One region of the Xenophilus sp. genome, then DNA from elsewhere that is predicted to be linked to it. Evidence: predicted binding sites of a transcription regulator. Region 1 holds the regulator's gene; the other holds the start of a gene.
What was found. Region 1 encodes NrdR, which represses ribonucleotide reductase genes. Its sites were predicted from a motif close to CACNANATNTNGTG; they were not measured.

Region 1 (3,363 bases):
GCCCGGCGACACCATCATGGGCATGAGCCTGGCCGAAGGCGGCCACCTGACCCACGGCATGCCGCTGAACATGAGCGGCAAGTGGTTCAACGTCGTCAGCTACGGCCTGGACGCCAACGAAGTGCTCGACTACGAAGAGATGGAGCGCAAGGCCCACGAGCACCGCCCCAAGCTCATCATCGCGGGCGCCTCCGCCTACTCGCTGCACATCGACTTCGAGCGCTTCGCCAAGGTGGCGCGCGACATCGGCGCCATCTTCATGGTCGACATGGCGCACTACGCCGGCCTGATCGCCGCGGGCGTGTATCCCAACCCCGTGCCGCACGCCGACGTGGTGACCTCCACCACCCACAAGAGCCTGCGCGGCCCGCGCGGCGGCATCATCCTGATGAAGTCGCAGCACGAGAAGGCGATCAACAGCGCCATCTTCCCCGGCCTGCAGGGCGGCCCGCTGATGCATGTGATCGCCGCCAAGGCGGTGGCCTTCAAGGAGGCGCTGACGCCCGAGTTCAAGACTTACCAGCAGCAGGTGGCGAAGAACGCGCAGATCGTCGCCGAGACGCTGACGGCCCGCGGCCTGCGCATCGTCAGCGGCGGCACGCAGAGCCACGTGATGCTGGTCGACCTGCGCGCCAAGGGCATCACCGGCAAGGAAGCCGAGGCGGTGCTGGGCAGCGCGCACATGACCATCAACAAGAACGCGATCCCCAAGGACCCGGAAAAGCCGATGGTCACCAGCGGCGTGCGTGTCGGCACCCCGGCGATGACCACGCGCGGCTTCAGGGACGAGGAAGCGCGCGCCACCGCCCACCTGATCGCCGACGTGCTGGACAACCCGCGCGACGCGGCCAACATCGAGGCGGTGCGCGCCAAGGTCCACGCCCTGACCAGCCGCTTCCCGGTCTACCGCTGACCGACGCCCGAGGCCGTCCGTGAAGTGCCCCTTCTGCGGCCACCCGGAGTCGCAGGTCGTCGAGACCCGCGTCTCCGAGGACGGGGACTTCGTGCGCCGCCGCCGCCAGTGCGGCAGCTGCGACAAGCGATTCACCACCTACGAACGCCCGGACGTCGCGTTCCCGGTGGTGGTCAAGCGCGACGGCAGCCGGGAGGAATTCGACACCCGGAAGGTGCGCGCCTCGATGCGGCTGGCGCTGCGCAAGCGCCCGGTCGGCGTGGCCCGGATCGACGAGGCCCTGCTGCGGATCGAGCAGAAGCTGCTGTCCAGCGGCCTGCGCGAGATCGATTCGCACAAGGTGGGCGAACTGGTGATGCAGGAACTCAAGGGCCTGGATGCCGTCGCCTACGTGCGCTTCGCCTCCGTCTACAAGAGCTTCGAGGACGTGGACGCCTTTCGCAAGCTGTTGAAGGACATTTGAGCGCTTTGGCGTTTAAAAATGTCAATCTCAACGGCACAATTGTGGAATCTCGGTTAACTCACACAAAACCGAACCACTCGTCGGCCGCATGAAGCCGCCGATCGAATAACACTTTCTTGCTCTTTTTTCAGTTCATAGCATGCCGCTTGGCATGAATGAACACCTGCGCCGCGCTCCGGCGAATCCCCCCGGTTCCCCTTCCCGCTCCCGTGGCTTCACGCTCGTCGAGGCCATGGTGGTGATCGCGATCCTGGCTGTCCTCGCAGCCATCGCGGCGCCGAGCTTCCAACGGGTCGTCCAGCGCTACCAGGTGCGCCACGCCATGGGCGACTTCACGGCAGCGCTGTATCTCGCCCGCTCCGAGGCCATCAAGCGCGGCGGCCGCGTGACGATGGCGAAGGCGGCCGCCGCCGGATGCACCGCAGCCGGCGCCAAGGAATGGCACTGCGGCTGGAACGTCTTCGTCGACGCCAACGAAAACGGCGCCCTCGATGACGGCGAAGAGCTTCTGCAGGCATCCGGCCTGCCCCGAGGCGCCTTCGTCTGCGTGAACACCGGCGTCAGCCTCAAGTTCAGCGGCTGGGGCGACCTCGTCGGCCCGACCAGCACCACTGTCCGCATGCGCCCCTTCGACGACTCGGACGACGTCCTCGGCCTGGGTCTGGCGACGGCCATGTCTGCGGCCGGGCGCCTCAAGACCGACCCGGCGGGTCCGGGAGAGGTCAAGGAATGCACGTGAACACCATCCGCCACACCCGCGCCCGCCGCCAGCAAGGCCTGACCCTCCTCGAATCCTTGGTCGCCATCGTCGTCCTCGCACTGGGCGTGCTCGGCATGCTCGGCGTGCAAATGCGCACGCTGGCCGAAACGCAGACCGGCGTGCGCCGCGCGCAGGCCGTGCGCCTGATCGAAGACCTGTCCGAGCGCATCAAGTCCAACCCGCGGGGGCTGGACCAGTTGGAAGACTACGTCGCCGACTGGGACGCCACCGTTGCCGCCGCAACCGACTGCACCAGCGCAGCCTGCACGCCCGCCCAACTCGCGGCCTGGGACCTCAAGGCCTGGCGCGACAGCGTGGCCGAGACGCTGCCGCTCGGCCAGGCGGCCACCTTCGCCTCCTCCGACACCGACGAGGACGGCGCCCGCCGCCTGCTGGGCGTGATGGTCGGCTGGCGCGTCAACGAGCGCGAGACGGACGCCGACAGCACTGACTACACGAAGCACTTCTCCGTCGGCACCACCACGCAGACCTGCCCCCAGGGCCTGATCTGCCACCTCGTCTACATCCAGCCATGAGCCGCTCCTCCTCCCGACGCCAGGCCGGCGTCTCGCTCGTCGAACTGCTGGTGGGCATCGCCATCGGCCTGCTGGTCGTCCTCGCCGCGGTGGGCACCCTGATCGTCTCGCGCGGCGCCACCCGCACCACCGCCGACGTCAGCGCGCTGCAGCAACAGGCCTCGTACGCCCTGCGGATCATCGGCCTGCAGCTGCGCCAGGCCGGCTCGCTGGAACTCCAGCCGACCGCCGGAGCCACCGCCATGACTTTCGGCGACTTCGCCGGCACCGTCATCAGCGGCTCGGACGGCTCGGGCACCGGGCCGGACATCCTCACCGTCAGCAGCCAGCCCTCACTGACGCTGGAGGCGGGCCAGCGCGACTGCATCGGCGACACCAGCACCACCGCGGTCAGCAGCAGGTTCACGCTCAACGACAAAGGCGAACTGACCTGCAAGGGGGCCACCAGTCTGATGCCGCAACCCGTCATCGCCAACGTGGCCGACTTCCAGGTCGCCTACCGCGTCAACACCGGCACCACCGACGCCCCCAAAATCCGCACCTACACCGCGACCGACATGAACGCGGTCCCGGCCCGCTGGGCGCGGGTTTCGGCCATCGAGATCTGCCTCGACCTGATCGGCGAAGAAGCCGTGCCCGACACGGGCGCCACCTACGCCGACTGCCAGGGAGCGACCCCGGCACGCGGCAC
Region 2 (3,363 bases), on a different contig from region 1:
GTGCTGGTGCGCGGCGAGTCCGGCACCGGCAAGGAGCTGGTGGCGCGCGCCGTGCACGCCTGCAGCCAGCGCGGCGACGGCCCCTTCGTCGCCGTCAACTGCGGCGCGATCCCCGAGAACCTGCTGGAGGCCGAGTTCTTCGGCGCGCGCAAGGGCTCGTACACCGGCTCGGCGCAGGACCGCGACGGCTACTTCCAGGCGGCCCGCGGCGGCACCCTCTTCCTCGACGAGATCGGCGACCTGCCGCTGGCGATGCAGTCCAAGCTGCTGCGCGCCATCCAGGAGCGCAGCGTGCGCCCCATCGGCTCCACGCAGGAGGACGCGGTGGACGTGCGCATCGTCAGCGCCACCCACAAGGACCTGCAGGCCGAGGTGCAGGCCGGCCGCTTCCGGCAGGACCTGTACTACCGCCTCAACGTGATCGAGCTGATGCTGCCGCCGCTGCGCGAGCGGCGCGAGGACCTGCCGGCCCTGTGCACCGCGCTGCTGCAGCGCATCGGCCAGGAGGCCGGCATGCCCGTGCCGGCCCTGTCGGCCCGCGCGCTGGACGCGCTGCGCCGGCAGCCGCTGCACGGCAACGTGCGCGAGCTGGAGAACCTGCTGCACCGCGCGGTGGCGCTGAGCGAGGGCGGCGAGCTGTCGATGGAACTCGACGCCGGCGACGGCCTGCCTCCCGCCGACGACGAGGCATCGCACGGAGCCGGCGACGCGCCGGCACTGTTCCCGCCGGACGGCCTGCTGCCGGAGGCGGCGGCGCCGACGGCACGGCCGACGACCGACGCCATGCCCAGCGACCTGCAGCGCTACCTCGACGACAAGGAGCGCGAGATCCTGCTGCGCGCGCTGCAGGAGACCGGCTTCAACCGCACCGCGGCCGCCCAGTGCCTCGGCCTGAGCCTGCGGCAGATCCGCTACCGCATCGTGCGGCTGGGCATCCCCATGCCCTCGGGCGACGATGGCTGATGCGCCCGCCGCCACCACGCCGTGGCAGGAAGGCGGCTGGTACGCATCCGCGCACCGGCTGGCATCGCCCAACTTCGGCCCGCGCCCGGCCGGCGCCTGCGTCGACCTGATCGTGCTGCACTCGATCAGCCTGCCGCCGGGCCAGTACGGCGGCGACGAAGTGCAGCGGCTCTTCACCAACCGGCTGGACTGGTCCGCGCACCCCTACTTCGAGCAGATCCGCGGCATCGAGGTCTCGGCGCACTTCTACGTGCGGCGCGACGGCACGCTCTGGCAGTTCGTCGGCTGCGACGACCGCGCCTGGCATGCCGGCGCCTCGTGCTGGCGCGGCCGCGCCGACTGCAACGACGACTCTGTCGGCATCGAGCTCGAAGGGCTGGAGGGCGGGCCGTTCGAGCCCGCCCAGTACGAGGCGCTCGCGCACCTGTGCCCGGCCATCGCCCGGCGCTATCCGGTGCGGTACGTGGCCGGCCACGAGCACATCGCGCCCGGCCGCAAGCAGGACCCCGGCCCCGGCTTCGACTGGCCGCGGCTGCGGGCGGCGCTGGGCTGGCCGGCCGAGGCATTTCCCCCGGGGACGCGCTGAATTTTTTCTATCGGACGGCCGCCGCGGGAAGGGTCCCCTCCCGGCCGCACCCTGGCGCTGCAGCATCGCCCGCCATGCAGCAACCATGCGGCCTGCCGGCCTGAATCGCCTCCGAGGCCGCATCGCTGCTGGGTCGGAGCAAGCAGTGCCAACCCAGATGCGGCACAAGGCGCCGCTCCCGCGGGACAAGATTCGCAACGTTGCCGTTGACGTTCGTGAAAAACACTACATCTAGTGCCTTGAACCCCCATTCCCCCCTAGATATAGTGTGCCTCGCCTGACCAGCCCCGCCGTTCGCGACAGCGCCCGGCACGGTCCATGACAACCAACGCAGGAACCCGAGGAACACACCCAATGCAAGCTGCCCAGACCACCCCGACGACGCCCCGTGCCACGCCGCCCCAGGCCGCCTCGCCCGGGCGTGACGTGGCGGGCGCCGCCGGGCCTGCCCTCGCCCACTACCAGATCATCCGCCGCAACGGCGCCGTGGTGCCCTTCGCGCCCGACAAGATCGCGGTGGCGATGATGAAGGCCTTCCTGGCCGTGCACGGCACCCAGGGCGCGGCCTCGGCCAGCGTGCGCGAGACGGTCGAGGGCCTGACGCAGGCCGTGATCAAGGCACTGGTGCGCTCGCGCCCGGGCGGCGGCACCTTCCACATCGAGGACGTGCAGGACAGCGTCGAGCTGGGCCTGATGCGCGGTGGCCACCACGAGGTGGCGCGCGCCTACGTGCTGTACCGCGAGCGCCGCGCGCAGGAGCGCCTGAAGCAGGGCGAGCAGGCTGCGCCGGCGGCGCTGCCGCAGATCCACGTGCTGGACGGCGGCGAGCGCGTGCCGCTGGACGTGAACGCGCTGCACGCGCTGCTGCAGTCGGCCTGCGCCGGGCTGGGCGAGGGCGTCAAGGCCGAGCCCATCGTGGCCGAGACCATGCGCAACCTGTACGACGGCGTGCCGCTGGACGAGGTCTACAAGGCCTCGATCCTGGCCGCCCGCACCCTGATCGAGAAGGACCCGGACTACACCTACGCCACCGCGCGCCTGCTGCTGCACACCATCCTGAAGGAAGTGCTGGGCCGCGAGACCACGCAGGCCGAGATGGGCACCGCCTATGCCGACTACTTCCCGCAGTTCATCAAGCGGGGCGTGGAGGCCGAGCTGCTGGACGAGAAGCTGCTGCAGTACGACCTGGCCCGCATGGGCGCGGCGCTGAAGGCCGAGCGCGACCTGAAGTTCGACTACCTGGGCCTGCAGACCCTGTACGACCGCTACTTCCTGCACGTGCGCAAGACCCGCATCGAGCTGCCGCAGGCCTTCTTCATGCGCGTGGCGATGGGCCTGGCCCTGAACGAGATCGACCGCGAGGCGCGCGCCATCGAGTTCTACGAGGTGCTGTCGAGCTTCGACTTCATGTCCTCGACGCCCACGCTCTTCAACAGCGGCACGCTGCGCTCGCAGCTCTCGTCCTGCTACCTGACCACGGTGCCGGACGACCTGGACGGCATCTACGAGTCGATCAAGGAGAACGCGCTCCTCTCGAAGTTCGCCGGCGGCCTGGGCAACGACTGGACCCGCGTGCGCGCCCTGGGCAGCCACATCAAGGGCACCAACGGCGAGTCGCAGGGCGTCGTGCCCTTCCTCAAGGTGGTCAACGACACCGCCGTGGCCGTCAACCAGGGCGGCAAGCGCAAGGGCGCCGTCTGCACGTATCTTGAGACCTGGCACCTGGACATCGAGGAGTTCCTGGAGCTGCGCAAGAACACCGGCGACGACCGCCGCCGCACGCATGACATGAACACGGCCAACTGGATCCCCGA

Region 2: a site for NrdR is predicted at 1,773-1,786, ahead of ACIY1X_RS15340 (ribonucleoside-diphosphate reductase subunit alpha). Genes of this name have one in related genera too.

The regions. Positions count from the first base shown of each region.
Region 1 covers NZ_JBIQNC010000027.1:185-3,547, forward strand. Annotated here, with positions in the region: partial or broken gene glyA (serine hydroxymethyltransferase) at 1-913, shown strand, start outside; gene nrdR (transcriptional regulator NrdR) at 933-1,376, shown strand; gene ACIY1X_RS06995 (GspH/FimT family pseudopilin) at 1,528-2,115, shown strand; gene pilV (type IV pilus modification protein PilV) at 2,106-2,672, shown strand; gene ACIY1X_RS07005 (PilW family protein) at 2,669-3,363, shown strand, end outside.
Region 2 covers NZ_JBIQNC010000099.1:9,466-12,828, reverse strand. Annotated here, with positions in the region: gene ACIY1X_RS15350 (sigma-54-dependent transcriptional regulator) at 1-963, shown strand, start outside; gene ampD (1,6-anhydro-N-acetylmuramyl-L-alanine amidase AmpD) at 956-1,549, shown strand; gene ACIY1X_RS15340 (ribonucleoside-diphosphate reductase subunit alpha) at 1,904-3,363, shown strand, end outside.